Methylosarcina fibrata AML-C10: one gene and its partner. Each later gene encodes a partner of the first gene's protein in a complex. Links are inferred from orthologs where the notes say so. Each region holds a gene or a part of one and is shown in the gene's direction. Other genes may lie near its edges. The genes, in order: trxA and A3OW_RS0104770.

Region 1 (15,391 bases):
CTGCCCCGGCCCAATCTCGACCCAATGCTCGCCCGGCCGTGCCTGAACTGAAGACAGGATCTGCCTAATAACGGAAGCATCGTGAAGAAAATTTTGCCCAAAGCGTTTGCGGGGAATGTGCATCATTCTATCGGATCGGTTTCGAGGCCATCGCCAGAGCGGTATCGAGAGCCAGTTGCAGACTGCCGCCGTCGGCCTTGCCGGTGGCGGCCAGATCCAGCGCCGTGCCGTGATCGACCGACGTGCGGATGATGGGCAGACCCAGCGTAATATTGACGGCGCGGCCGAAGCCCATATGCTTCAATACCGGCAATCCTTGATCGTGATACATAGCCAATACGGCATCGGCGGAGTCAAGATATTTGGGAGTAAACAAGGTATCGGCGGGCAGCGGGCCGATCAGATTCAACCCCTGCTCGCGAAAACCGGCAAGCACCGGCTCGACGACGTCGATTTCTTCGCGGCCGAGATGGCCGTTTTCGCCGGCATGAGGATTCAGGCCGCAGACCAGAATTCTGGGATTTTCGAGCTTGAATCGTGTGCAGAGGTCATGCGCAAGCACCCGAATGACCTGTCTCAACCGGGTATGGGTTATGGCCCTACTGACTTCGGCAAGCGGCAAATGGGTGGTGGCCAGAGCCACCCTGAGCCCCGAGGTCGCCAGCATCATCACCGGCCACCCGCCGGTGAGATCGGCAATATATTCCGTATGACCGGAAAAGGAGAAGCCAGCGTCGTTTATAACTCCTTTGTGGACCGGCCCCGTGACCATGGCGTCGAACAGACCATCCATGCAGCCTTTCGCTGCTTTGGTAATGGTTTTCAGAACATAACGGCTGTTCGCCGGATTCAACACGCCGGCTTGCACCGGCTCCGCCAGCCCCACGGACCAAACGGTCAATACACCGGCCTCTTGAGCCGAGGCCGGCAAAGCCCCGTTGAATTCCTTGATCCGGATATTGAGTCCCATCGCTTCGGCACGCTGGCGCAAGAATTCCGCATTGGCGATCAGGACCAGTTCGCACGGCCAATTCCTCAGAGCCAGTTGAAGGCAGAGATCGGGGCCGATGCCGGCGGGTTCGCCGGGAGTGACTGCGATGCGAAGCATAGTTGAAGGAGCGGACATGAGAGTCGGGAAAAATTGCCAGGAATGAAAAAAGCCAGGGCATCGGAGTGAGCCGGCCGCGAACCCGCTGGGCGCAGACTTAATCGATGCCCGCCAAGAAAGATGCCCAGATAAAACAGAAAGCCGGCCCCGCCTTAAACTACAGCCGGAATCGCATCCTGCGCCTGAACCGAATCGTATCGGCCGGTCAGCCGGCAGCCTGTTCGCTTTCTTTGGGCCGTTCCACCGACCACAATTTTTCAAGCTGATAAAACTCGCGGGCCTGAGCCGTCATAGCATGCACGATGACGTCGCCGAGATCGACGAGCACCCAGTCCGAGCCGAGATCGCCTTCCACGCCCAGAGGCTTAACGCCGTTCTCTTCGACTTTTTCCACCACGTAATCGCATAAGGTTTTCAAATGCCGGTCGGAAGTCCCGGTCACCAGGACCATGTAATCGGTAAAACTGGTCTTGCCGCGAACATCCAGGACCGTAATGTATTGTCCTTTCCGTTCGTCCAAAACCTGCCGGACAATGTTCAATAACTGTTCTGCTTGCATTCAAATTTCCAACGGTAAAATAAATTCATCATTTTTCATAAAGCCCCTGGCTACGAATATAGTCTAGGACAGCATCCGGCAATAAAAAATCGGGATTCCGCTTTTCGGCAATCGCTTGCCTGATCCGGGTGGCCGAAACATCGAGCAAAGTAATCGGCTGGAAAAACAGTTTTCCCGCCGGCGCCTGCCTCAGTTGCTCTTTCTCTTCGGCCAACCTGAGTTTAAAAAACTCGTTCAGCGGCTGCGGCGCAAAGCCCGGGCGAGTCAGAACCGCAAGATGGGCATACTCGAACAGATGCTGCCATCGGTGCCAGGAGGTTAAACCGTTAAAGGCATCGCAGCCGATAAAGAGCAGCAGGGGCCGGCCCGGGAATTCGTTACGCAACGAACGCAGCGTATCCACCATATACGACGGTCCTGCCCGGTCCAGTTCCCGGGTATCGACCACCCACCCCGGCCGGTTGTTTATCCCGAGCTTGAGCATTTGCAAACGCTGAAACGGCGCCGCCACCGGCTGAGGGCGATGAGGCGGCACCGAACACGGAATCAATCGGACTTCGGACAGCCCGAAAAGTTCCTTGGCCTCAAGCGCCGAACGTAAATGACCGTAATGTACCGGATCGAAAGTGCCGCCGAAAATACCGATCATTTACTGCCGGACGTGACCGTCGCCCAGGACGACGTACTTCAGCGAGGTCAATCCTGTCAAACCGACCGGCCCCCGCGCATGCAGCTTGTCGGTGCTGATGCCGATTTCGGCGCCCAGACCGTACTCGAAACCGTCGGCGAAACGCGTCGAGGCATTGACCATTACCGAACTCGAATCCACTTCCCTGAGAAAGCGGCGCGCCAGCGTGTAATTTTCCGTCACAATGGCGTCGGTATGGGCCGAACCGTATTGATTGATGTGCGCGATGGCTTCGTCGATGCCGGCAACGACCCGGATCGAGAGGATCGGCGCCAGATATTCGGTATGCCAGTCCTCTTCCGTGGCTCTTTGACAACCGGGAATCAACGAACAGGTTTTCAGGCAACCTCGAAGCTCCACCCCTTTGCCTGCGTAAATTTCGGCCAGCCGCGGCAAAATCCTGCTCGCGATCCCTTCGGCGACCAGCAGGGTTTCCATCGCATTGCAAACGCCATAGCGATGGGTTTTGGCATTGTCGGCGATGCGGACGGCCTTGTCGCAATCGGCCGAGTCGTCGATATAGACATGACAGACGCCGTCCAGATGCTTGATGACCGGAATCGTCGCCTCCCCGGCAATGCGCTCGATCAGGCTTTTACCGCCGCGCGGTACGATGACGTCGACATACTCATTCATGGTAATCAGCTCGCCGACCGCGGCTCGGTCCGCCGTCGCCACAATCTGCACGGCGTCGACCGGCAATCCGGCCGCTTCCAGTCCTTGCGCGATGCAGGCGGCAATCGCCCGGTTGGAATGGATGGCTTCGGAGCCGCCTCGTAAAATGCAGGCATTGCCGGATTTCAGGCACAAGGCCGCGGCATCGACGGTAACGTTGGGGCGCGACTCGTATATGATGCCGATGACGCCCAGAGGCACGCGCATCCGGCCGACTTGAATACCGCTGGGCCGGTAGTTCAAATCAGTGATCTCTCCGACCGGATCGGGCAAGGCGGCCACCTGATGCAAGCCTTCGACCATCGCCTTCAGGCTTTTCGGGGTCAACTCCAGCCGGTCCAGCAGCGCGGCGTCCAATCCACGGCTTCTGCCGGCGTCCATGTCCTTGCGATTCTCCGCAATCAGTCTCTCCTCGCTGCCGGCAATGGCTTCGGCAATGGCCAGCAAAGCCCGGTTTTTTTTACCCGTATCGGTCCGGCTGATTTCTCTTCCGGCCGCTCGGGCGCTTTCCCCCAGGCTGCGCATGTAAGTCTTGATATCCACTGATCTCACCAGATTAGGTTAAACCTTTAATTATATCGGTTAATCCGTGCGTTTAACAGACCGCGCTCCTTCGCCTTTCCGGCCGCCCTGTACGCAGCCGGAAAGAGAAGCCAGTAAACGCAAAATATGGAAGAACACGAGGCCGATGGTCCGGAAACATTCCTGCCTGCCGAACAAGCTGCTCAGGGAAAAGCTATCCCAACAGCGCCTTGAAATATTCCAGAGTCATGAACAAAGCGGCAATCGAGCGTGCCTCGGTGCATTCGCCGGTCGCGATCAGTTCGTTGATCCGGCTTATTTTCCAGGGAACGACTTCGAGTTCTTCCGGCTCGTCGCCAGGCAGTTTTTCGGCGTACAGGTCTTCGGCGACGATGATCTCGGTCATGTGCTCGAGATAGGAAGGAGCGATCGAGAAGGAACTGAGATGGTGCAGTTTGCGGGCGCCGAAGCCGATTTCCTCCTTCAGCTCGCGGTTGGCGGCTTCGAGGAACGACTCGCCGGGGTCGGTTTTGCCTTTCGGCAAGCCCAGTTCGTAGCGGTGCACGCCGGCGGAATATTCGCGGATCAGCAACACGGTTTCCGGGTCCATCATCGGCACGACCAGCACGGCTCCGCCGCCGGCATTGCCCCGGATCAGCCGTTCGTAATTCCGCTGCTCGCCGTTGCTGAACTCAATGACGAGCGATTCGATATGAAATAGCCGGCTCTTGGCAACGGTGGTTTTGTTGAGAATGATCGGTTTTTCAGCCACGGTGTTATGATAACACTAAAACTTCAATAAATGCCGGTAACGCTTGCGTCTCACCGCCCTGCGGGCTTGAGCCACTCCCCGCTCGGACATGCCGGGCGGGGAAGCTTTAATCTATAAAGGTTACTATAACGCACAATGATCATCGATTGGAATAAAATTGACACCGTTTTACTGGACATGGACGGCACTTTGCTGGACTTGAATTTCGACAATCATTTCTGGAAAGAGTTTGTACCGCTGAAATATGCGGAACGGCACGGTCTTTCTCTCGGCGCCGCCAAGGAACAACTGGAACCCCGCTTCAAAAGCATGGAAGGAAAGTTGGAATGGTACTGCCTTGACTACTGGAGCCGGGCGCTGGCTCTGGATATCGCCGGCCTGAAAGCGGAGATTTCGGGACTGATCGCGGTTCTGCCGCACGTCGTCGAGTTTCTTGAAAAGATCAGGCGATCGCCGAAACAGGTGCTGCTGGTCACCAATGCGTACCGGCACAGTTTGGGCCTGAAGATGGAAAAAACCTGTCTGCAGCCGTTTTTCGACGGAATTTTCAGCTCCCACGACTTCGGCCTGCCGAAGGAACATCCGGGATTCTGGCCTTTGCTGCAAGAAAAACACCCTTTCGACAAACACGGTGCGCTGCTGATCGACGACAGCCTGGCGGTGCTTCATGCCGCCCGGCAATTCGGCATTCGGCATCTGGTTTCGGTCAGCCGATCGGACACGCGGCTACCCAAAAAGGTAATTATCGATTATCCGGCTATTGAGGACTTCCGAGAACTGATGACGGGGCTCTAGGCTTGCGGTTTCTACCCGGCTTCGAACGCTTGCGCTGAAACTCGCCGCGGGGCTTTTCGGGCTTTCTCTCGGGGACGACCGCCTCGGCCAACAGCTCCCTGGCCACCGGCTTGACCGGTATTTTTTCCCCGATGTATTCTTCTATGTCGGGCATCGAATAGGCGTATTCCTCGCAGATAAAGCTGATCGCTTCGCCGCTCGCGCCAAAGCGCGCGGTGCGCCCGATCCGGTGCACGTAATCCTCCACGTCCTGCGGCAGATCGTAATTGATCACGTGGGAAACGTCGGGAATGTGCAGCCCGCGGGCCGCGACGTCGGTTGCAATCAGCAGGGTAATGTTGTTTTCCTGAAAATCGTTGAGAATCCGCTGACGTTTTTCCTGCGGCACGTCGCCGCTTAAAGCGGCCGTTTTATAACCGTTGACGTTGAGGACGTCGTCCAGTTGTTCCGCGCATTTTTTGGTGTTGACAAAAATAATGCTGCGCTGGGGCTGATATTGATTCAATATGCCGAGCAACAACGGTATTTTCTGCTCGTTGGACGGGCAAAAGGCGCTTTGCCGGATGGCTTTGGAAGTCACCGCCTCGGCCTCGATGCGAATCAGCACCGGATTGTTCATGTGTTCATAGGCCAGTTCCGTAACCTTATAGGACAAGGTCGCCGAAAACAGCATGTTCAGCCGCGTTTCCGGCGGCGGCATGCGCCGAAACAGATAACGGATGTCCTTGATGAAGCCCAAATCGAACATGCGATCGGCTTCATCGAGAACGCTGACCTGGATGTGATCCAGGGTAAAGGCGTTCTGCCGGTAAAAATCGATGATGCGCCCCGGCGTGCCGATGATGACGTCGACGTTCGATTTGATTCGATCCAGTTGTTTTTGATAGTCGGTGCCGCCGTAAATCAAAGCGAACCTGAGATTAAGAGGCTTGCTGAGCTGCAAGGCGTCCTTATGGATCTGAATGGCAAGCTCACGGGTCGGCGCCAGAATGATCGCCCGCGGGTTTCTGTTCCTGCCGCTTCCGGCAGGAGGCTTGGGCTTTTTCACATCGGCTTCGGAAGCTTCCTCTTCCTCGCCGGCGCCTTCGACGTCATTGACCAGGCGCTGAAAAGTGGCCAGCAGAAACGTAGCGGTCTTGCCGGTGCCGGTCTGCGCCTGGCCGGCAATGTCCTTGTCGCGCAACAGCAAGGGCAATGCTCTATCCTGAATCGGAGTACAGTACTTGAATCCGGCCTGAGTCAAACCGGTCAGGATTGAATCGGACAATTCCAGATTGCTGAAACGGGTTTCGGTTAAATGTGTCGTATTCATAGTCTCTATAGCATAACGTAAAAATCAAATTGGCAGTACCCGATTAACTAGAAATTGATTGACTACGTGCTTCATCCCTCCTATAGTTTTAATTTTAATTTGTTGGAGAAATAGTGTGAGCGACTCAGTCCTTCATGTGAGTGATAGCGAATTTAACGAAAAAGTTATTAAAGCTAGCGGTCCTGTTCTGGTTGATTACTGGGCTGAATGGTGCGGTCCTTGCAAAATGATTGCCCCGGTTCTGGATGAAATAGCTAAAGATTATGCGGGCAAATTGACCGTCGTTAAATTGAACATTGACGAGAATCCCAAAACCCCCCAGCATTATGGCGTACGCGGAATTCCCACGCTGATGCTGTTCAAGGACGGCGAAGTGGAAGCGACCAAAGTTGGCGCTTTAACCAAATCCCAACTCGCTTCATTTCTTGACAGCAATATTTAAATAGATGCCCCTCACTCGACCCGTCATAATTATTAGACGGGTTCGAGAATTTAAGCTATACTTAATGAAGGCGCCAGGTCCGGTGTCTTCCAGCATATCGTCCGATACACTGCACCCCTTAAATCTGAATCCTGTTCGGGTAATTACGGATCAACTCCGTACCTACTCTCCTGCGAATTGTCTTTTTTATGAATCTAACCGAGTTAAAACTAAAACAAATCAGTGAAGTTATAGAAATAGCCGAGTCCCTGGGACTTGAAAACGTTGCCCGCTCACGAAAGCAGGATTTGATTTTCGCTATTTTGAAAAAGCAGGCAAAAGCCGGGGATGACATCTACGGTGACGGCGTTCTGGAAATTTTGCAAGACGGTTTTGGTTTTTTGCGTACTCCGGGCTGTTCTTATCTGGCAGGACCCGACGATATTTATGTATCGCCCAGCCAGATCAGACGGTTTTCATTGAAGACCGGCGACACCATCAGCGGCAAGATCCGGCCGCCGAAGGATAATGAGCGCTATTTCGCCATGCTCAAGGTGGAGCAGATCAATTTCGAGCCTCCGGAAAACACCAAAAACAAAATTTATTTCTCCAATCTCACCCCGCTGTTTGCCAAGGAGCGTTTTGTGCTCGAACAAGGCAACGGCACCAGCGAAGATTTGACCGGGCGCATCATCGATTTGATCGCTCCCATCGGCAAGGGCCAGCGCGGCTTGATCGTGTCCCCGCCGAAAGCCGGTAAAACCATGATCCTGCAAAGCCTGGCCCAGGCGATTGCCGACAAGAATCCCGAATGTTACCTGATCGTTCTACTGATCGACGAACGTCCGGAAGAAGTGACCGAAATGGAGCGTTGCGTGCGCGGCGAAGTGATCTCCAGCACGTTCGACGAACCGGCGACCCGCCATGTTCAAGTGGCGGAAATGGTCATCGAAAAAGCCCGCCGTCTGGTCGAGCATAAACACGACGTGGTCATTTTGTTAGACTCGATTACCCGTCTGGCCCGGGCCTACAACACCGTCGTGCCTTCTTCCGGCAAAATCCTTACCGGCGGCGTCGACGCCAATGCCCTGGAAAAACCCAAACGCTTTTTCGGCGCGGCGCGAAACATCGAAGAAGGGGGCAGCCTGACCATCATCGCCACCGCGCTGATCGATACCGGTTCGAGAATGGATGAAGTCATCTACGAAGAGTTCAAGGGCACCGGCAACATGGAATTGCATCTCGACCGCAAGATTGCCGAAAAGCGGATTTATCCGGCCATTAACATCAATCGCTCCGGCACCCGCCGGGAAGAATACCTGGTTGATCCCGACACGCTGCAAAAAACCTGGATTCTGCGCAAAATACTGCAACCGATGGATGAAACCGCCGCCTCCGAATTCCTGATCGGCAAGCTGAAAGACTTCAAGACGAACGCCGAATTTTTCGAATCGATGAAGCGTTAATTTTTTCGTAATAATTTTCTTGTATCATTGCCGCCTCATTACCGCTGAATTCCGATCCGTTCATGGCCGATCCCGCCTCCTTGCTTCATGCGATCATCCTCGGCATTGTCGAGGGCTTGACCGAATTTTTACCCGTTTCTTCCACCGGACACCTGATCCTGACAGGACAATTGCTGGGCTTTAACGATGAAAAAGGCAAGGTCTTTGAAATCGCCATTCAGTTTGCGGCGATTCTGGCCGTCGTTTGGGAGTACCGAGTCCGGCTGTGGCAGACTCTGCTGGGCATAACCTCCGACCCGCCGTCGCAGCGGCTGGCGGTTAATCTGACCGTATCCTTTCTGCCCGCCGCGGTGCTGGGCTTTCTCTTTTTGAAACAGATCAAAACCTATTTGTTCAATCCCGTGGTCGTGGCATCGGCGTTCATCGTCGGCGGCCTGCTGATCATTTGGGCCGAGCGCAGGCAGCACGTCATCCGTGCCGAATCGATCGACGACATGACCTGGAGGGATGCCTTGAAGGTGGGCTTCGCCCAGGCCTTGTCGATGATACCCGGCACATCGCGCTCCGGCGCGACCATTATCGGCGGACTGTTTTTCGGACTGTCCCGCCGCGCCGCCACCGAATTCTCCTTTTTCCTGGCCATCCCGACAATGTTCGCGGCCACGTCCTACGATGTTTACAAGCATCGCGACCTGTTCAGCGTCGACGACCTCGACCTGTTCGTCGTCGGCGGCATCGTCTCCTTCTTCAGCGCTTTTCTGGCGGTGCGCGGACTGCTCCGCTTCATCAGCCGCCACGACTTCACCGTGTTTGCCTGGTATCGCATCGCTTTCGGCCTGCTGGTGCTGCTTTCGGCCCGGATGGGCTGGGTGGACTGGGGCAATCAGTAGTTCTCAAAACGCACCCTCGCCCGCCGCGCCGGAATCTAACCCAAAGCCACCGACTGCCGTTTAGCGCCCCAGTGGCCCGGCTTGTCCTCGAACACCCCGGCGCACTTCTCGCCGCAGGAAGGGCACTCTCCGGATGCATCGGTATGCCACTCCAGCAGTTCGTACCAGTCACGGCCGATCAACAATTGCCCGCAACGGTGGCAATAGGTGCTTCCTCCCGTCCTGTCGTGCACGTTGCCGACGTAGGCGTAGCGCACGCCGTTTTTCAAGGCGATCTCTCTGGCCTTCACCAGGGTGGACTTCGGCGTTCTCGGCTTGTCGAGCATTTTCCAGTCGGGGTGAAAGGCGGTAAAATGCATCGGCACGTCCGGTCCCAGGTTTTCCACCACCCACTGCGTCATCTCTTCCAGTTCCTTTTCCGAATCGTTTGCCTCCGGGATCAGCAGGGTCGTCAGTTCCAGCCAGACCGAAGTTTCGTGCTTGATGTATTTCAGGGTGTCCAGGACGGGCTGCAAATGCCCGCCGGTGATCAGATGATAAAAATGCTCCGTGAAGGCTTTTAAATCGATATTGGCCGCGTCCATCCACTGATAAAATTCAGTCCTGGGTTCTTCGCAGACATAACCGGCCGATACCGCCACCGACTTCAGACCGAGACTTCGGCAGGCCTTGGCCGTGTCGATCGCATATTCGTGAAAAACGACCGGATCGTTATAGGTATAGGCGACGCTCCGGCAGCCGTGTTCGCGCGCCGCCTGGGCAATGGCCTCGGGCGACGCCTTGCTCATCAGGGTATCCATTTCCCGTGATTTGCTGATGTCCCAGTTCTGGCAGAATTTGCAGGCCAGGTTGCAGCCGGCGGTGCCGAAAGAGAACACCGAGCTGCCCGGTAAAAAATGATTGAGCGGTTTCTTTTCGATGGGATCGATGGCAAAGCCGCTGGAACGGCCGTAACTGGTCATGACGATTTCGTTATTGAGGTTCTGCCTGACGAAGCAGAGCCCCCGCTGGCCTTCGTGCAATTTACAGAAGCGCGGACATACGTCGCATTGAATCCGGCCATCGTTCAGCACGTGCCAGTACTTGGTTTTTACCGTATCGTAAGTTATAAAATCGGTCATAAATTCTCCGGGAACCTATCAAATTTCTCTATCATCTAAAGATCGGCAAGAGTCATATAATTTTTCAATGAGCCTATTGAGTCCCCATGGTCCTAAAGCTTGTTAACGATAACTATAAGGATTATCCCAATGAATAGACAACCCGCAGTAGCTGGAACTTTCTATCCGGACAATCCCCGCGAACTTCACCAAATCCTGGACGAATATTTGAATGATGCCGAAACCTCGAGAAAAGTTCCCAAAGCCATCATTGCGCCTCACGCCGGCTATATTTATTCGGGGCCGGTAGCCGCGACGGCTTATGCCCGGCTGATCAAGGCGCACGACGTGATCAATCGCGTGGTCCTGATCGGCCCGTCGCACCGGGTCGGATTTAGCGGACTGGCGGTGAGTAAAGCGCAAAACTTCATTACGCCCCTCGGCAGCGTTCCGGTCGATCAGGACGCGGTCCGCATCCTGATGCAACTGCCGTTCGTGCAATGCCTCGAACAGGCCCATACCTTCGAGCACAGCCTGGAAGTGCAACTGCCGTTTTTGCAGGAAACGCTGGACAGCTTCAAAATCGTGCCCATCGTCGCCGGCGATGCGACCGCCGAACAGGTGAGCCAGGTTCTGAAAGTATTATGGGGAGGAGAGGAAACGCTGATCGTCATCAGTTCGGATTTAAGCCATTACCACGACTACGCAACCTGCCAGAAACTGGATAAAGCCACCACCGATCTGATCGAGAATCTGCAATACGAAAAACTAGCCCCCGATTTCGCCTGCGGCATGGTTCCCGTCAGTGGCTTATTGAAACTGGCCGGCGAAAAATCCTTGACCGTCAGAAACATCGATCTGCGCAACTCCGGCGATACGGCGGGCGACAAACGGCGGGTGGTGGGCTATGGCGCCTACGTCGTTGACTAAGCTTCAGCGCCAGCAACTTTTGGAACTGGCGAAAAATTCGATCCGCCACGGTTTGCGCACCGGCCGGCCGCCGGCGGTCGATCCGACCGACTTTTCCTCCGAATTGGCCGAACTTCGCGCCACTTTCGTCACTCTCCATAAAAACCGCCAATTGCGGGGCTGCATCGGTCTATTGAAAGCGGCTCGGCCGTTGGCGGTCGACGTCTCCGAGAACGCCTTTGCCGCCGCCTTCAAGGACCCCCGCTTTCCTCCGGTCGAGACAAGCGAGTTCAACGAATTGGACATTCATATTTCCATCCTCACCCCGGCCGAACCCCTACCCTTTGCATCCGAGCAGGATCTGATCGAACATCTGCAGCCGGGCGTCGACGGCCTGATTCTGGAAGAAGGCAATCGCCGCGGCACTTTCCTGCCTTCGGTCTGGCAATCGCTGCCGAAACCTCGGGATTTTCTCCGACAGTTGAAACAAAAAGCCGGCTTGCCGGAAGATTACTGGTCCGATCGGATACGGGTGTTCCGTTACCGCACCGAAGAATTCGGCGAAACCTGAGACTCGGCTTATTGATAGCCTGGAGCGTCTTCATATCACGGGTAGGGGCGAATGAATTCGCCCCTACCCTCAATCCGTACACGCAAACCGAAAAGGCTTTAGATAATACGGAAACAGGCTTCGTCGTTCAGGATGCATTTCTGTCGTTTGCCGACTTCGGATTCCTGTTTATTGTGGATTTCTCAAAGGCTGTTTCAACGTCATGGTCATGCAACCGTCATCAAACGGTAGCCGGCTTTTAATACAAAAATTTTAAAGTGTTCCTCCTGAAGCCATCCACTCAACCAGGAGAACCTTTAATGAAAAAAAACTTACTTTCTTTGGCTATCGGTCTGGCGGCAGCGGGACCTGCGGCGGCCGCCCCTGATTTCGGAGTCAAAGTTCAGGATTATTTACTGGCCCACGCCAGGCAATATTTCGGTTTTCTGAAGCCGTTGCTCGATTCCGAAACCACCGGCGTGCCGAGAGCGCCCGAGCAAACGGCAGCGAGTCTGATCAAGCTGGCGCCCGGTCTGAAAGCCGACATCGTGAGCCGCAAGATAGCCGACAGCTCCGACATGATCGCTTTCTGGCCTAACGACGTCCATCCGACGCATATCGTCAGTTGTGTCGAAGCCGGCAATTCTCAAATCGGGACTTATGACGGCACCGTGCCCAAGCTGGAGCCTTCCGTGCAAACGATCGAACTCGCCACCGGCGAAGTGCGCACGATCCTGAGAGGCATGATCAGTTGCGACGGCATCCGGCGCACGCCCTGGAACACGATTGTCGTGACCGAAGAAACGGATGACGGCGGTCTCTACGAGATCCTGAACCCTCTGACCACGACCGAGCAAACACTCGCGGCTCGGGGCGAAAGCAACACGACCGACAGCTCGGGCAATGCGGTGACCGGACAGATCGAATACCGCGGCGCCGTCGGGAAACTGGCCTGGGAAGGACTCGACCTGACCGCCGGCGGCGTTGTCTATTACGGCGATGAAGAGCGCCCCGGATCGGGCGGCCCCGATGCCGACGGCGGCAGCCTGTTCAAATTTGTGCCCAATGCGCAGTGGGACGGCACCACGCCCGTCGCCAGCTTGAGTCAGTCACCGTTGGTGGCAGGCAACGTTTACGCCTATCAGGCTTCCTGCCAGCCGAGAACCAGCGGCAGTTTTCCGCAATTCGGCCAGGGTTGTGAAATCGGCGAAGGCGCCTGGGTGAAAGTGGATCCGGCCAACTTGCGTACGTCGGCCGGCGCCAACTCCGCAACCGGATTTTACCGCCCCGAAGACGGGCATTTCGATCCATCCTACACCGGCGACGGCGTTCGATTCTGCTGGACCAATACCGGCAACAGCAGCGCTCAAAATCACGGCGAAGTGATGTGCCTGATCGATACGAATCCCGCAGGCACCGGCGAAAAAACGGTCGATGATCCGGAAGTCAACGCCCACGGCCTGACTTATCTGGCCGATAGCGGAGAAGACAAAGGATTTGCCGTGGCCACGGCAAACCGCGCCGTCGAAGGCGACGAAGAGCTCAATCAACCCGACAACCTGGCGTTCCAGCCGGTCACGGGCAATATGTACGTGATTGAAGACAATCCTTTCGGCGACATCTGGGCCTGCCTGCCGGACGGCGCCGACCGCGACCTCAAGTCGGACGGCTGCGTGAGGGTTCTGTCGGTCAGGGACAGCAGCGCCGAACCTACAGGCTTCATTTTTACCGGCGACGGCAAAACCGCTTACGTCCACATCCAGCACAGCGACGATGCCGGCTGTATCGACGGCAGCGACTGCGCCCTATTCGACGATTATCCGACCGACGATCTGATCCGGATCACCGGCTTCAAAATCAAATAAGCTCCGTAAGAAAGAAACAAGCCGGAATTAAAAGGCCGCGTCAGCGGCCTTTTTTTCAACACCCTCAACAATCTCCCGCCGATAGCCCTTCCCTTTTCTGTCCATTCCAGGCTTACTCCCTTACCCAACCAGTTTTTATGATCCATCAAGCGGCGTTTTTACAATCTTGAAGCATTCCACGGTGCCGCTCATTTCATTCGCAGTCAGCAGATAATGTTCATCGCCGATCATATAGTGGGCTATGCCTTCGGGCGATTTGCCTTCTTCTCCGGCCATTTTGCCCAGCGATACGACTTTGGGATGATAAGGATCGGCCAGCGAAATCAATTCCACCGCCCCGGCTCTTTCCATGCCGACCGCGACGAACGGCACGCCGTCCAGATCGAACGACACCAGCATTTCCGGTTCGGAGCCTTTTTTGTTGCTGCGGCGCTCGGGATAAACCTGGTTGGCAAAGGCGACTTCATCGATTTGGCTGCCGGTATCGCCCAGCAAGACGCCCGTTGCCGCATCGAAGACACTGACCGTGCGTCCGCCGCTCATCGGCTGCTCGGGATCGGTCGGATCCGCTTCGGTATCGCCCTCGTCGGCGGTGACGAAATAACGGCCTTTGTCCGTCAGCGCGATGCCGTCGGGCTCCCGAAGCCCCGTCATCGATTGATTGAACTGGATCCAGCCGTCGTAGCGGGCATCGACTTTGTGCTTCGCGATGCCGAGAGCGCAGTAACCGGTCACTCGCTCATGCGCCAGATCAACGTAAGCAACGGCATCGTCTTCCTGAAGCGTAACGTAAGCCTTCTTTCCGTCCGAAGTGATTGCGATATATTCCGGCTCTAATAAACCCAGCGAGTTGGACTTTACCGGTATCATTATTTTCTTTTCGCCGTTCTGTTCCGCTCCGAACACCTCATGGCCTTCGAAGGTACCCAGCAAAATCTTTTTCTTTTCGATTTTACCGTTGCCGTCAAAATCGAGTTTTTTGCTGATCTTGCCGTCGCCGTTCCAGTCGATTTCTCTCTCTAAAAACCGGCCGCCCTGAGTTACGATGAAGCCTTCGTTATTTATATTGTTCGCCAGTTCCAGATTCTTGTGATGGACGATATGGCCGGATCGGTTGAATCGAACAATCGAAATGCTGCCTTCCGGCTTGAAAAATTGCTTGGCATTCGGCTCGAAGAGAAAATCCTCGCCTTCATTGGCGATCACGGCGAGCCGGCCGTCGGCAGAAAAGACTACCGCATCCGGGCCGAACCCGACGATGATGCGGTCGACCAAGGCACCGGTCGACGCCGAGCGGATTTCCAGCCGGCCGGGGTTGACGCCGGCATCGACAGTGGCCGCAAACAGATCTTCCGACGGATGAAACGCCACCGAGGTCAGTTCTTCACCCGGATGCAGCCCCAGGCTGAACCGGGCAATTCGCTGCAAATGTTCGGGGCGGCCAACGTCGATTAGATCGACTTCGCCGGTTTCGTAATTGTTCAGCACCGCCCGCAACGTCGCTTGCTGAACGCTGATGATCTCGGTGCCTTCCCGATAGCCGGAATCGTACAGACTGACGGGTTCGAGAGCCCATTGCCGCTGCGATGTCGAGGGCGTTACCGCACAAGCGGACAACAAGAAGATGGGCAACAGTTTAAGAATATCGAATGATCTCAAAATAGCTCTGAATTTAATTTAATGGTTTATATTATGGTTTCCGAAGCTTTGGTCAGCTTCAACCGTACATGATATATGAATTTGTGCCAATAAAAAAAGC
Region 2 (15,523 bases), 1.8 Mb from region 1 along the record:
GCCATCAACTGCGGCGCTATTCCGGACAGCCTGCTCGAAAGCGCCCTGTTCGGTCACGAGAAAGGCGCCTTTACCGGCGCGGTCGAGGTTCATCAGGGCTTCTTCGAGCGAGCCGAAGGCGGCACCCTGTTTCTGGATGAAGTGGATACCCTGTCTCTGGAAGCGCAAACCCGACTGCTTCGCGTTTTACAGGAAAACGAGATGGAACGGGTCGGCGGCAAACAGACGTTGAGCGTCGACGTGCGCATCGTTTCCGCCAGCAACCGGCAACTGGAGCAGCATGTGGAGCAGGGGCTTTTCCGGCAGGATCTGTTTTATCGGCTGAACGTCGTGCGCCTGTGGATTCCGCCCCTGGCGCAAAGGCCGGAAGACCTTCCGCATCTGTTGCAACTGATACTCAAGCGGCTCAACGACAAATACGGTAAAAACATCCAGTCGGTCAGCCGCGAGGTGATGAGCCGAATACGCGCCTATCCCTGGCCCGGCAATGTGCGCGAACTGGAAAATACCCTGGAACGCAGCGTGTTATTCTGCAAAGGAGACGAATTGACGCAATTGGAACTGGACGAAAAGCAGCAGACCTTCTTGCCTTTTGGCCACTGGGCGGGGTTCAAGCAAAAAGTTCTGGCCGATGCAGAGCAGGCCTACTTACGTCAGGCCCTGCAGAATAATCTCGGGGATGTCAAACAAGTAGCCGCGGAAATGGGAATCACACCCAGGGCGGTCTACGGCAAATTGAAAAAATACCGGATCGATTCCGTAAAATTCAGAAGCGGAAGATAAAAAATTACAATTTATTGCCTTGAATTCAAAAAAGTTTTATTCAGAAAAATTACGTGTGGATTGAACTTTTTCTTCTCCGAAGCGGATATAAATAATGCAGGATATGAAATGTATTTTCGAAATCCATCCCCTTTAGTTTTATAAGCTAGTCAAACTGATCGTCCGAAAAACCGAGGTTTATCCATCTAGTTGATTTATACGCTTGGAAAAATAAAAAAGAGACACTGATTGCCGTTGCGGAAGGGCTGTCTGCCAGCCCATGAGCGTCGTCGTTTATCTTTATTCTTTTGTTTCTGAATAAGCTGTAAAGCAGCGGCGCTTGCGGTATTTTTCATGCGTTGTTGAATCTTCCATGGAGTGCAGGGAGATTCGGTCGTGGTTCGCCCCAAGTACGTCATAGGAGCGCATCAAAAACGGTAAATTCCATTATTAACGGGCGATGTAATGAGTCGAATTTACCCATTTACCATAGATTAATCTGCATGTGAGCGCGGATTAATGGAAATCGCTTATTAACTTAATTTATGAGGGTGATGGTCATGTTGCAAAAAATCATTTTCACGTTGGCTCTATGCTTCCTGTCAGTTGCAAGCTTCGCCGACAATACGGGCTATTCGAATTCTCAATCGGTTAAGAAAGAAGTCCTGAGCTTTAAAACAATGTACGGAGTCGACGGGCCTTTTATAGAGGAAATCAATGCAATCCGGGGAATTCCGGGCGACGAACTGCCCTGGGTGGTAGCCAAGTCCGCCACGGGAAAACTGTTTTCCGACGGACTGTTGGTCATTCATGTGCGCGGTTTGGTATTTACCGACGACGACGTGGTTCCTCCCGAGCTCAGAGGGATCAATGACGAGCCGTATTTTCGGGCAGCGGTCAGTTGTTTGTCCGAAGAATCGGTAAACGGCAAGGACTCGGTAGTCGTTAAAAATGTCGTGACAGGCCAGTTTCCTGCAACTGCAACCGGTAATTCGGATATCAAAGCCAAAGTGGAACTTCCCAACCCTTGCGTCGCCCCGATCATTTTTGTTCTGTCGGGGTCGGAATTCAAATGGTTCTCGGTCACAGGTTTCGAAGCGCCTGCTACTTATCCCTAGCGGAGCAAGCCCCTGAAGCCTTGTGACGGACGATAAGTCCGGCTGTTACCTATAATCAACCGCCGTTGAACGGCCTGTTGTTAACGGCGGTTGATGTCCGATTGTCGATTCCCGGCAGTTATTTTACCGGCCCAGGCTGTAATGCTTCAAAGTCGAATTTGGAGCGAACGGACAGCCATAACATTTCAAAATAGAGTCATTTAATGAAATATTAATATTATTTTAATGCTTTATTAAGAGGAAATAGATTTTAATAATGGCAACAAAAATCATAGGGGAATTGCATGCTTTTATTTCTATCGCCCACTCGGGAAAATGCCGTTCAGAAGAAGTTAAAATCTTCTTTCTTTAATAGTTTATTCATCCTATCGACAATTTTATTGTTTTCGATCAATGCCGAAGCGGTGCCCAGCTTTGCGCGCCAGACCGGCCTGTCCTGCTCGACTTGTCACACTCAGTCGTTCGGTCCCAATCTGACGCCGACGGGGCGGGATTTCAAGCTCAACGGTTACACGATGAGCAGTTCGGGTTCCGATTTCAACTCCAAATTGCCGCCGATCAGCGCGATGGTGGTCGGCTCGTTCACTCATCTGGACAACAAGCTGTCCGAACCCGCCGCTCCAGGATACAACACCAATAACAACGCATCTTTCGACGAGGCCAGCCTCTTCTATGCCGGCAAGGTGTATTCGAAATTGGGTGCTTTCGTTCAATTGACCTATAACGGCATCGAAGACATTCTGGAACTTGACAATACCGACATCCGGCTGGCGGACCGGACTCGACTGGGAAATAAAGACTTGGTCTATGGCGTTTCGTTCAACAACAGTCCAACGGTGCAGGATTTGTGGAACACCACGCCGGTTTGGGGATTTCCCTATACCGAATCTCCTCTCACCAATACCCCCGGCGCGTCGACGCTGATCGAGGGCGGATTGGCGCAAAACGCCGGCGGCGCCACCGCCTACATGATGTGGAACAACCTGCTCTATCTGGAAGCGGGCGCCTACGCTCAATTCTCGACGCAGTTTCAACGAAACGTCGGGATAGCGGAGTCGGCGACGGCCAACAAGATCGACGGGGGCGCACCCTATTGGCGCGTCGCGCTGCAACATCAAATGGGCGGCCATTATTTTGCATTAGGCACCTTCGGTTTGCGGGCCAATATCGTTCCCGGCCGGGATCACACCTTCGGCAATGACGAATATTCCGACCTGGGCGTCGATGCGAACTATCAATTCCTGGGCTCCCAGAAACACATCTTCGAATACAAGGCCTCCTATATTCGGGAAGATCAGACGCTGGCGGCCAGCAATCAGTTCGGCAGTTCTCAGAACGTGAATAACCGGCTGTTTTCGTTGCACACCAACGGCTCTTATACCTACGACCAGACCTACACGATCAATCTGGGCTATTTCAGAACTACCGGTTCCTACGATCCCCTGCTTTATTCGGGAAATACCGCCAGGAAACCCAACAGCGAAGGCTTTATTGCCGAACTCGACTATGTGCCTTTCGGAAAATCCGATTCCACTTGGGCGCCCTGGCTGAATCTGCGTTTTGCCTTGCAATATACGGCCTACACCAAATTCGACGGTTCCGAGTACAACTACGACGGATCGAGCAGAAACGCCAGCAGCAACAACACGTTATTCCTGAACGGCTGGCTGATTTTTTAAACCAAGCCATCCCTTCCGCTGTTCCGGTCCGAAAAATCGCTATCAGGCCGGAGCGGCTTCTGTTGCATCCTAATTCCCTTCATCTATTAACCGAAGGTAAAAATCATGGGCGAATCTTCTCACGAACGCTTCGAAATGGATCCCCGCTTGGGGCTTTACAGACGGTTCAAGGATATTTCGATCAGCGAAAGAATTTTGAACACCGCTTTTTTACTGACGATAGGGATCGGGTATCTGGTGGCGCTCGTCAATTTGTATTACACCTATCAGGGAAAAGACGGCAAATCCGGTTTGTCCATTGACGACGTCATGGTGGCCTACCACGGATCCCACGATCAAACCCGTCTGGGATCTGCGATTAACGGCATTATGGAGCCCAATTTAAAATACAAGAGCGATAAGGACGTCATTTTGAAATGGATACAGCAAGGCGCCGAGGAGCCGGAATATAACGACCACATCGCGCCCATTCTCAATCGCGACTGCATCGGATGCCATACGCCCTCCGTGAATCCGTCGCTGCCGGATCTTACCAACTATGCCGGCGTAGCCGAAGTGGCCCATGCCGGGGGCGCAACGCTTCCCTTTTTAATCCGGGTTTCCCATATCCATTTGTTCGGGATCGCTTTTATTCTGTTCTTTATCGGCAAGATATTTCTTCTTTGCGATTTGAACGTAATCATCAAACGAATTACCGTGGCGATACCGTTCGTTGCGATGCTGTTGGACGTTTCGTCCTGGTTCATTACCAAGGTATTCCCGGAATTTGCCTATGTCGTGGTCACCTGCGGAGCATTGATGGGCGTTTCCATGGGCATACAAATCCTGATGAGCATCTATCAGATGTGGTTTTATTCATCAAATCAAGAGACGAGGTAGAGATAAGTCCGATGCCTTAGCCTTAACTAGGCGTGCCCTGTTTACTATCGCCCATATTGCCATGGCATTGAATATCCGGAGATGGAAAAAATCTCAAGGCTTCAGTCAAGGGGAAGCACATAAAGGGAATAAGCACGGGGAAAATCGTATTGACGTTGCCTGATAGGTTGTACGCCAGACTCTTTTTATATATGATAATCCATATATAAATATTTGAGACCTCAATGTCCCCAGCTCAATTTTTCAAATGCTTGTCCGATGAAACCCGTCTGCGGTGCGTCACCATTCTGCAGAAAGAAGGCAAACTTTGCGTCTGTGAGCTGACCGCGGCCCTGGCTTTGTCGCAGCCCAAGATTTCCAGGCATCTGGCGCAGTTGCGCCAGTGCGGCCTGTTGCTGGACAGCCGCGAGGGACAATGGGTGTATTATCAAATCAATCCGAAGCTGCCCGAGTGGACGTATCCGTTGTTAAAAAATGCTTTGGCTGCGGTCGAGCAGGGCGAGCAGTTTCAGAATGATCTGGAGCGCCTGCGAAGCATGTCGAGCAGAGCGGACATGGCCGTGTATTGCCGCGTTTAATCCCGGTCGATTAATTCGAGTCGATTCTACCTATAGAACGTGTAATCCTTGCCGTACTTACTTAACGCCGGGGTTGGTTTTGGTTTAATACATTCGCTTATTCATATATCTATTTAAAGGCATTTTTATGAAACGATTTCATATTCACCTATCGGTAAACGATCTCGATCAAAACATCCGCTTCTACAGCACTCTGTTCGGGTGTTCTCCGTCGGTTCGGCATGACGATTATGCGAAATGGATGCTGGACGATCCCCGCGTCAATTTCGCCATTTCCAGCCGCAGCGCAAAAGTGGGGGTCGACCATCTCGGCATTCAAACCGAGAACGAACTGGAACTGCACGACATCAAACAGCGCCTGGACGCGACGCAACGACCCGTCGAGAGTCAGGAGCAGGCCGCCTGCTGTTACATGCGTTCCGACAAATACTGGATTACCGATCCTCAGGGTATTGCCTGGGAGTCGTTTCATTCGCTGGCCGAAATACCGACCTTTAACGATAAAACCGCGTCCTCGGACGGCGAAAATCCGTTTGCGTGCCGGCCCGAAAACAAGAGCTCGTCCTGTTGCGGCGGTTAGAAAGCACTTGTTTGAACCCCTTCGTTTACTTACAAAATCGGATTACACCATGCTAAACGTCCTTGTCATCTGCACCGGCAATTCCTGCCGCAGCATCATCAGCGAAGCGTTGTTCAACGAATTGGGCAAAGGCCGGATCCGGGCTTATTCGGCCGGCAGCCGGCCGTTGGGGCGGCTCAACGCAGGAGCCGTGGCCTTATTGCAACGGCACGGTCTTTCGACCGAAGGCTTAAGCAGCAAATCGTGGGAAATATTCGAGGATCAGCCGATTGACGTGGCCATTACCGTCTGCGACAGCGCCGCCGGAGAAACCTGTCCCGCCTACATGCGCCAAGTTGCCAGAGCACACTGGGGGCTGGCCGATCCGGGACATGCGCAAGGCACCGACGAGGAAGTCGAAGCCGCGTTCGAGGCCACTTACCGGGCGGTTGAACACCGCATCAATAAAATGCTGGCGCTGCCTCTGGAAGAAATGAACCGCGAGGCTCTGGTCGTCGAATTGAACGAAATCGGTAAAATCGATCATCCCTGGAATTGAGGAGATCTTCATGAGCCTGCCGAAAACAGATTCTTCATCGTATCGCCCGCCTTCGGGAACATCCCGCTCAAAATCCGATGCCGCGCGCGGTGAAGCCGGACGGTTAAGTTTCATCGACCGGTTTTTGACTTTATGGATTTTCATTGCGATGGCTTCAGGCGTGGCCGTCGGCTATTTTTATCCCGCCTTGATCCAGTGGCTGAATACTTTCCAGGTCGGAACCACGTCGATTCCGATAGCGGCCGGCCTGATCCTGATGATGTATCCGCCCCTGGCCAAGGTGCGCTACGAGGAATTGCCCCGGGTTTTCAGGAATGTCAAGGTTCTCCTGTTGTCCCTGGTACAAAACTGGCTCATCGGACCGGTGCTGATGTTCGCTCTGGCCGTCGTTTTTCTGCGCGATTATCCGGAGTATATGACCGGCCTGATCATCATCGGCCTGGCCCGCTGTATCGCCATGGTTCTGGTCTGGAACGAACTGGCCGGAGGCGACACCGACTATTGCGCGGGACTGGTGGCATTCAATTCGATCTTTCAGATGCTGTTCTTCTCGGTTTACACGGTTGTGTTCGTGACCGTGCTGCCGGATTGGCTGGGCATCGCCTCCGGCCTGGAAGTGGCGATCACGATGCTTGAAGTGGCAAAAAGTGTCTTGATCTATCTCGGCATTCCGTTTTTTGGCGGCATGCTCACTCGTTTCGTTCTGCTGCGTAGAAAAGGACAGGAATGGTACGAACAAAAATTCATTCCCAAAATCAGCCCGATGACGCTGATCGCCCTGTTGTTCACGATCCTGGTCATGTTCTCGCTGAAAGGCGAGTACATCGTGCAATTGCCGTTCGACGTCGCGCGCATTGCCATCCCGTTGGCGATCTATTTTCTAGTCATGTTTTTGCTGACGTTTACCATGTCGGCCAGGGCCGGTGCCGGCTATCGTGTGAGCGCGACGCTTTCCTTTACCGCCGCCAGCAACAATTTCGAATTGGCGATCGCGGTGGCGGTTGCGGTATTCGGCCTTCAATCGGGTCAGGCTTTTGCCGCCGTCGTCGGCCCTCTGGTCGAAGTGCCGGTCCTGATCGGCCTGGTCAAGGTGGCGCTTTTTTTCAGACAAAACTATTTTTCCCATGCCGGAAACAGTTAAGGATATGACTGGAACTCATTTTCCTGCCAAAGGCCTGCCAGGTTTTTAAAACCTGGCAGGTCGTTGTTAGCCATGTGGAAGTTATTTTGGATCGTCTCCTAAGAGCTGAATCCTCCGCCTTAGGTTAGAAAGTGAAAGGATCTCCTTCTTTTCTATAATAGTTCTTCTTGACAACGCAGCCAAAGTTTCATACAGTGGATTTAAACAGTCGTTTGAAATTCATGAATGAGCTTATGAGCCATGATGTAACCCGGGATCGGGTGTTATTGGCGGCCGTCGAAATCTTCGCCCGGAAAGGCTTCAAGGAAGCCACGATACGCGAAATCTGCGCCAAGGCCGACGTCAACGTGGCTTCAGTCAATTATTATTTCCGGACCAAGGCCTCGCTGTATGCCGAGGCTCTGGCATACGCGTTCAGCCAGGCGGACCGGCGTTATCCCCAGGATCAGGCGAAAGATGACCGTCTTCCGGCGGCGGTTCGGTTGACCGCCTTCATCCGGGTCTTTCTTCATAAACTGATGGACGAAAGCAACCTCGGCTATCACGGCAAATTGATTGCACGGGAAATTGCCGATCCGACCGAGGCTCTCGACGGCATCGTTAAAATCGCCATTGTTCCGCAATTCGAGATTCTCAAGGACATCGTGCCGAAACTGATCGGGCCAGGCCATGGCGAAGAGAACGTTCACCGTTGTATTCTCGGAATCCTCGGCCAATGCCTGATGTTCAAGCATTCCCGCTCGATCATCGACCGCATTTGCCCGGAACTCGTTGCCGGCGACGAACAAATCGAGCGCACCGCGGCGCATATCGCCCGGTTTTCGCTGGCCGCCTTCAGCCGGATGGCCTCAACAGATCAGGGGAGGGCGCCATGAACTACATCGCCATCAAAATGCTGATGGGCGATCGCGGCAAATATCTCGGCATCGTCATGGGCCTGACTTTCGCCTCGCTGATCATGACCCAGCAGCCGGCGATTTTTATCGGACTGATGACCCGCTCGTTCAGCTTCATCTCCGACGTCGGTCTTCCCGATGTCTGGGTGATGGATCCCAAAGTGCAATTCATCGACGACATCAAGCCGCTCCAGGATACCGAACTGTACCGGGTGAGGGGAGTCAAAGGCGTCCAATGGGCCATGCCGCTGTACAAGGGGCTGCTCAAGGCGAGGCTGGCCAACGGCACGTTCCAGACCTGCAACGTGATCGGGCTGGACGACGCCACGCTGATCGGCGGGCCTCCGGTCATGCTGGAAGGACGCCTTGAAGATCTGCGCCGCAGCGACGGCGTGATTGTCGACGTCGACGGCGCCACCACCAAGCTGGCGCATCCACCGGCCAGAAAGGGCGGCAAGCCGTCGCCTCTCAGGATCGGCGACATCCTGGAGCTGAACGACCACCGGGCCATCGTCGTCGGCATCGCCAAGACCACTAAGACTTTCCAGTCCCAGCCGGTCATCTACACCACTTACTCCCGGGCCACCCTGTATGCGCCACGGGAAAGAAAACAGCTCTCTTTCGTGATCGCCAAAGCCAAGGCAGACGAAAACGTTCACGAACTGACCCGGAGAATTCGGGAAAACACCGGGCTTGCCGCGTATACCCAGGCCGAGTTTAAAAAGATCACGTACGATTATTTCATGGAAAACACCGGCATTCCGATCAATTTCGGCATTTCGGTAGCGCTGGGCTTCATCGTCGGCGCGGCGATCGCAGGCCAGACCTTCTACAATTTCACACTCGAAAACCTGAGGCAGTTCGGCGTGCTCAAAGCGATGGGAGCCGGCAATTGGACCTTGCTGCGGATGATTCTGCTGCAGGCCGGCCTGGTCGGCAGCATCGGCTACGGCCTGGGCGTCGGCCTGACTTCGCTGTTCGGCTACGCCATGCGCAATACGATTCTGGCTTTCAAGTTTCCCTGGCAACTTCTGGTTTTCAGCGGCGCCGGAGTCATGCTGATCTGTATTTTTGCCGCGCTGATCAGCATTCGGAAAGTCATTCAACTGGAACCCGCCGTGGTCTTCAAGGGGTGATCGATGAACACGGATCCTGTCGCGGTTCGCTGCGAAGGCTTGATCAAGCATTACGATATCGGTGAGCAAAGAGTCACCGCGCTCAGTGGTGTCGATCTCGATATTCTGAAGGGCGAGCTGACCATGCTGGTCGGCCCGTCGGGCTGCGGCAAGACCACGCTGATCTCGGTCATGGCCGGCATTCTCGACCAGGACCAGGGACTCTGCGAAGTATTCGGGCAGGATATACGGCATATGCGCAGCAAGGACAAACTGAACTTCAGGGCGCGCAACATCGGTTTCGTGTTTCAGTCCTATAACCTGCTGCCGACGCTGACTGCGGCCGAAAACGTGGCGGTTCCTTTGATCATCAACGGCGAAAAACGCCGACAGGCTCAAAGCAAGGCCGAGGCGGTGCTGGGCCATGTCGGTTTGGGAGAGCGCGCGGCGTCCATGCCGGCTCAACTTTCCGGAGGCCAGCAGCAGCGGGTGGCGATCGCGCGCGCTTTGGTCCACGATCCGAGGCTTATCGTCTGCGACGAGCCGACCAGCGCGCTCGATCATGAAACCGGCCATCAGGTCATGGAAATACTCAAGAATATCGCTCAGAACAAGGATCGGGCGCTGGTCATTGTCACGCACGATGCGCGTATTTTCGGGTTTGCCGACCGGATCGCCAAAATGGACGACGGCCGTATCGAAAAACTGGTGACTTCGCCCGAAGATCTTTAACCCGACGTTATAGAGATCACACCCATGCTCCCCAAATACACGCTTCCCACTCTGGCCGTCGCCGGTTTCCTGTTCGGTGTCTACTCGGTTTCGTACAGCAACCAGCCGACGCCGGTCGCCGAGCCCGTCGCCGATCCCGCGGCCGCGCCTTTCCGTTCTTTCATCGCCGGTTCCGGCATCATCGAAGCCAAAAGTCAGAACATCGCCATCGGCACGTCGCTGCCCGGCCTTGTGGTGTCGGTTCCGGTGATTGTCGGCGACAAGGTCAAAGCCGGAGACGTTCTGTTTAAAGTGGACGATCGGGAAGCGCTGGCGCAGCAGAAAATTCGAAACGCCGAACTGACGGGAGCCAAAGCCGGGGTGAGGGAGGCGGAAGCCGCGTTAATCGATTTTCAAACCCAGTTGAGCCTGATTGAAGCGGTGACGGACCGCCGCGCAATCAGCATCGAGGATCTGAAAGGGCGCCGCAACGCCGTGTTGATTGCGAAGGCGAAACTGGAAAGCGCCCGTGCCCAGGTCCGGCAGGCCGAGGCCAATCTGGCCGAGACTCACACCACGCTGGACCGGTTGATCGTGCGCGCGCCGAAAGACGGAGAGATCCTACAAGTCAACGTCCGACCGGGAGAATTTGCCCAGACCGGGATTTTAACGGTGCCTTTGATCCTGATGGGCAACATGGACCGGCTGCATCTGAGAGTCGACATCGACGAGAACGATGCCTGGCGTTTTCGCAAGGACAGCAAAGCCGTTGCATTTCTACGGGGCAATCGCCGATTCAGCACCGAGCTGAAGCTGGTCTGGGTAGAGCCTTACGTCGTGCCGAAAAAATCGCTGACCGGCGACAGCACCGAGCGGGTCGACACCCGCGTCCTGCAGGCGCTTTACAGTTTCGATCCGGCGACGATTCCCGCTTACGTGGGCCAGCAAATGGATGTGTTCATTGAAGCCCCGGAGGAAACCCCGGATGAACGCAAGCCTTCGTCCCCGAAGGCTCCGTCATGAAATCCGTTCGCTGGCTGCTGCTGGGCTTGCTGCTGCCGGGTTGCGCCGTCGGGCCCGATTACGTCCGGCCCGACGTGGCGGTCCCGTCCTTCTGGAGCGAAACTCAAACGCTGAAAGCGGTTTCTTCGAAAACCTACGCCCAGTGGTGGCAAACGTTCGACGATCCAGTGCTGGACCGACTGATGCGCGACGCCATCGCTGCCAACCTCGATTTGCAGCAAGCCGAGGCCCGCATCCGGGAAGCGCGAACCCAGCGCGTTCAGACCATCGCCGCCGGGCTTCCGACCCTGTCGGCCGGCGCCAACCTCAACCGCCGGCGCAACGCTCTGTCTTTTTCGCCATCGGCTTCCGGTTTCGGCACCGGCGGTTTCGGCATCGGCCAGCAGATCATCGATATTTTCCAGATGGGGTTCGACGCCCAATGGGAAGTCGATCTCTTCGGCGGCGTCCGCCGGGCGCTGGAGGTGGCCGAGGCCAACATCGAAGTTCAGGAAGAAAACAGGCGGGACATTCTGGTCACCCTGCTGGCGGAAGTGGCGCGGAACTACATCGACATCCGCAATGCCCAGCAACTGATCGAAGTCACCCGCAGCAATGCATCGAGCCAGCAAGAGACGCTGGAACTGGTCCGGGCAAGGCGGCAGGGCGGCCTGACTTCGGAACTGGAAGTGGCTCAGGCGGATGCCCAGGTGGCCGCGACCAGCGCCGAATTGCCGGTGCTCGACACCTCGAAAAAGCAGGCCGTGCACGCGCTGAGCATTCTGCTCGGCAGGGAACCCGGCGCCTTGTTGAGCCGGTTCGAAGCGTCCCGGCCGATCCCCGCCGCCGTGAATCCGGCGCCGGCCGATCTGCCTTCGGAATTATTGCGCCGGCGTCCGGACGTCCGGAGGACCGAACGGCAACTGGCCGCGGCGAGCGCCGAGATCGGAGTCGCCACGGCCGAGCTTTATCCGAAGGTCAATCTGGCCGCTTTCCTGGGCCTGCAAAACAGCCGCATCACCGATTTTACGCCGATCGGCAAATCCTGGTCGATGGCTTCCAGCCTATCGATGCCGATTTTCAACTGGGGCAAGCTTCAGGCGAACATCAAGGCCAAAAAGGCTCTGTACGAGCAATCGTTTTTCGCCTACCGCACGACCATTCTGACGGCGTTCAAGGAAGTCGAAGATGCCCTGGCCGCTTACGCCAATGAACAGGAACGGCGCCGGTCCCTGGCCCGGAACGTGGAAGCCAGCCGGTTGGCGGTGGATTTGGCGAAGGAACGTTATTTTAAAGGCTTGACGTCGTTTCTGGACGTGCTGACCGCGGAAAAGGCTCTTTACCAGGCACAGAGCGATTTTCTGGCAAGCGAGGCGGAAAGCGCGCTGCAACTGGTGGCTTTGTACAAGGCCCTGGGCGGCGGCTGGCAGCAGGACCCGGTGACAGAGAATCGGTTTTGAAACGCCTTCCTATCTTGCAGGAGCAATTCTTCATTCCTGCGGTGTCTGTATATTGAAAAAACCAAGTGTGTCAAAAAGGCATCACTGCCGGAATATCGTTTTTACGATAAGGGGGGCAGGAAAATCGATAACCCGACAATGATGCGCAACCTTGACCTTTCCGACGGCCTAACTCAAAACCAACGAATCGGTGGCAGACTGCTGATCGGCGACAACGGCCGGGGCCGGTTTCGCCGGGACTTCCTCGATGACCTTGATCGGCTCGTATTTTTGCAGCCTTTCCTTGCCGTACAGATCGATCAGCTCGACTTTGATGTTGTCGTCAGGCGCCGCCGCCAGAAAATCTTCGATGGTTTCGAGAATATCGTGATCGATAAACTGCGCTTTGCTGGCGTCGATGACGACCGTGCTATTTTCAGGAATATGCAAAATGAATTTTCTCAGCCTGGCCTTGTTCAAAAAAGAAACGTCCTTGTTCAGAGCCAACACGTAATGCGAATTCGTTTGCGTCAGAGTGACTGCCGCATGGAAATTGGCCCGAATGACGAACACCATGCCGACCGCCATGCCGATGGCCATGCCTTCCAATAAGTCGGTCGCCAGAATCGCGCCGACAGTGACCATGAACGGCACCAATTGGCTGAAGCCTTTCTGGTAGAATTCCTTGAACAGCGCCGGTTTGGCAAGTTTATAGCCGGTATGCAGCAGGATCGCCGCAAGGCAGGCCAACGGGATGTAATTCAAATACATCGCAAAATACATGCTGCTGATCAACAGGCAGAGGCCATGGACAAAACAGGAGGTGCTGGTTCTGCCGCCGGCATTGATGTTGGCGGAACTGCGCACGATCACCGCGGTGATCGGCAGGCCGCCGATCATGCCGCTCAGGATATTGCCGACGCCTTGCGCCTTGAGTTCGCGATTGGTCGGCGCGATCCGTTTCAATGGATCCAGTTTATCCACCGCCTCGAGGCTGAGCAGCGTTTCCAGACTGGCGATAATAGCGATAGTGACCGCAACGGAATAAACCTGCGGATTGCTCAACGCGCTGAAATCGGGGAATGAAAACTGCTTGAGAAAATCGGCCGGAGTTTCGGAAATAGGCAGATTGACCATGTGGCTGGCATTGACCGCCCACTCCGGCGCATATTTCAATGCCGCCAGGTTGTAAGCCACGCCCCAGCAGACGGCGATCAACGGAGCCGGGATCAGTTTGAAGATGGCCCGTTTTTTGAAAAAAGAAAAATCCCAGATGATCAGGATCAGCAATGCAACTGAGCTGATGACGACCGCGCCCGGAGAAATCGCGTGCAGGGCGGTAGCTATATCGTACATGGTCGATCCTGCGGTTCCCTGCATGAAACTTTCATCCGACTCGATACTGGCGTCGTAGCCGGTCGCATGAGGCAGTTGTTTCATGATCAGGATCAGACCGATGGCGGCCAGCATGCCCTTGATCACGGCCGATGGAAAGAAAGCGCCGATGATTCCGGCGCGCAAAAAACCCAGGCCAAGCTGAAGGACTCCGCCCAGTACGCAGGCGACCAGAAAAGCCTGGAAACTGCCCAAAGTTTCTATGGCATTGAAAACAATGACGGTCAGACCGGCGGCAGGTCCGGAGACGCTGACGTGAGAACCGCTGAGCCAAGCGATGACCAAGCCTCCGATCAAGCCTGCGATCATGCCCGAAAACAAAGGCGCGCCGGAAGCCAGGGCGACGCCCAGGCATAACGGCAGCGCCACTAAAAAGACCACGATGCCGGCAGGAATATCGCCTTTGAGATGACTAAGATAGTACTGTGCGTGTTTGTGTATCATGATTGCGTCCTCCGCTTCTGAAACTCAACTGTAGTATAAGATAATAGCGATTCGAAATCAAAATATAAAATTTTAGTTCGTTGGACGTGTCAATTTATGCCGATTTTTTTTCGAGGCTTGCCGGCCAGACTCGAAGACCGAGGCCGTCCATCCGGATTTCGGAGTTGTCGTCGAGTACGATCCAAACTGTTTTTTTAATACGACGCCAAACGAAGCGCGGCAATCATGTCAGATTGAGCCGGAACCGGGAACGGCAAGCCAATGGACGGCCAAGTCCGGTCCATGTTACAAAAAGATTTTGCAATCTTGATGAAAGGATTCCGTCTGGAGCCTGAGTAGAAAGGAAATGAAGACAAGCCGGCCCTTGACGGGACGATATCGAGTGGAGGGTGTCAACGGAAAAAGATTCCTTTCTCTTTCGGTTGGATCAGGGCCGGGCAGGACGACCGTTTCGTTGCCGAAAAATCCCGGCCGGCTAATCGAGGCTATCCGGTCAGAGTCGGGGAGTCCGGCTTGATTTCCCCGTTTTCCCCGAACATGAGCGGCGTCCTGCCGGCATACCCGAGACCGATGTAAAGAAAAAACTGCAAGCCGAAAATCACGTTGGCCATCAATAGATGAACGGGCTGGGCCACGGCGGGAAAGCCGAGCCGGTCGAGCGTGATGCCGGCGAGAATGGCGATGCCGATCACCGAAACGATCGCCAGCCCCGTCCGGTATAAAAGGTTTTGCCGAGCCGCCGACCGGTGCAGTTTCCAGACCAGCCATAGATTGGTCAACAGAATGATCGAGGAAAACGACCGGTGCACGTAAAAGATGACCGGAAAATCGTCACGCCAGTACTTGCGGTCGATATAGCTGTGTTCATGGGCGATGAAATCGACCGCCTCCCTGACTTGCGTGCCCATCATGACCTGGAGCAGGGTCATCGCCATCACGGCGATCAACACCGTTTTAAACTTGTCCGGCAGGCCGCCGACGTCGAGACGGCCGAGCGCATCCCGCTGCGAACGGGCGATGGTATAAACGACCAGCGCCACGATGGCCAACGCCATCAGCATATGGAAAGTGATCATGAACGGCTTCAGATTGCTGGCCACCACGGCCGAGCCGAGCCAGCCCTGAAAACCGATCAGAAAGACGTTGCCGAGCGACAGATAAAAAATGGTCTTGTCCATCCTCAGAAAAATACGCGATGCCCACGCGGTGAGCAGGACCAGCAGGCCGGTCGTGGCTCCGACCAGGC

Evidence for each region.
Region 2: the proteins of trxA (region 1) and A3OW_RS0104770 are in contact, whole or in part, in an NMR structure (PDB 2IPA), measured with the Bacillus subtilis proteins. The link is inferred for Methylosarcina fibrata AML-C10 from one-to-one orthologs.

Annotation. Positions count from the first base shown.
Region 1 is NZ_KB889965.1:2,728,678-2,744,068, forward strand. What follows is about bases 5,538-8,209. They hold trxA (thioredoxin TrxA), read left to right. Parts: upstream 5,538-6,546; coding sequence 6,547-6,873; downstream 6,874-8,209. Other genes in these bases: A3OW_RS0112915 (DEAD/DEAH box helicase), read right to left, coding at 5,538-6,431; rho (transcription termination factor Rho), read left to right, coding at 7,062-8,209. Also shown: 16S rRNA (adenine(1518)-N(6)/adenine(1519)-N(6))-dimethyltransferase RsmA, read right to left, coding at 1-126; 4-hydroxythreonine-4-phosphate dehydrogenase PdxA, read right to left, coding at 128-1,126; rsfS (ribosome silencing factor), read right to left, coding at 1,314-1,667; nadD (nicotinate-nucleotide adenylyltransferase), read right to left, coding at 1,696-2,316; A3OW_RS0112895 (glutamate-5-semialdehyde dehydrogenase), read right to left, coding at 2,317-3,555; ADP compounds hydrolase NudE, read right to left, coding at 3,767-4,324; yrfG (GMP/IMP nucleotidase), read left to right, coding at 4,463-5,119; more of A3OW_RS0112915, read right to left, coding at 5,082-5,537; more of rho, read left to right, coding at 8,210-8,318; A3OW_RS0112930 (undecaprenyl-diphosphate phosphatase), read left to right, coding at 8,381-9,208; amrS (AmmeMemoRadiSam system radical SAM enzyme), read right to left, coding at 9,244-10,329; amrB (AmmeMemoRadiSam system protein B), read left to right, coding at 10,459-11,238; amrA (AmmeMemoRadiSam system protein A), read left to right, coding at 11,216-11,788; A3OW_RS0112950 (alkaline phosphatase PhoX), read left to right, coding at 12,088-13,632; A3OW_RS0112955 (choice-of-anchor I domain-containing protein), read right to left, coding at 13,768-15,291. UniProt on the Bacillus subtilis protein: Participates in various redox reactions through the reversible oxidation of its active center dithiol to a disulfide and catalyzes dithiol-disulfide exchange reactions.
Region 2 is NZ_KB889965.1:962,217-977,739, reverse strand. The notes cover bases 4,586-7,389. They hold A3OW_RS0104770 (arsenate reductase ArsC), read left to right. Parts: upstream 4,586-5,645; coding sequence 5,646-6,134; downstream 6,135-7,389. Other genes in these bases: arsB (ACR3 family arsenite efflux transporter), read left to right, coding at 6,145-7,275; A3OW_RS0104775 (ArsI/CadI family heavy metal resistance metalloenzyme), read left to right, coding at 5,144-5,596; A3OW_RS0104780 (metalloregulator ArsR/SmtB family transcription factor), read left to right, coding at 4,663-5,016. Also shown: A3OW_RS0104800 (sigma 54-interacting transcriptional regulator), read left to right, coding at 1-783; A3OW_RS0104795 (hypothetical protein), read left to right, coding at 1,323-1,880; A3OW_RS0104790 (cytochrome C), read left to right, coding at 2,165-3,559; A3OW_RS0104785 (hypothetical protein), read left to right, coding at 3,665-4,438; A3OW_RS0104760 (CerR family C-terminal domain-containing protein), read left to right, coding at 7,509-8,150; A3OW_RS0104755 (ABC transporter permease), read left to right, coding at 8,147-9,307; A3OW_RS0104750 (ABC transporter ATP-binding protein), read left to right, coding at 9,311-10,018; A3OW_RS0104745 (efflux RND transporter periplasmic adaptor subunit), read left to right, coding at 10,043-11,020; A3OW_RS0104740 (efflux transporter outer membrane subunit), read left to right, coding at 11,017-12,459; A3OW_RS0104735 (SulP family inorganic anion transporter), read right to left, coding at 12,628-14,277; A3OW_RS24075 (COX15/CtaA family protein), read right to left, coding at 14,763-15,523. UniProt on the Bacillus subtilis protein: Catalyzes the reduction of arsenate [As(V)] to arsenite [As(III)]. In vitro, can dephosphorylate para-nitrophenyl phosphate (pNPP).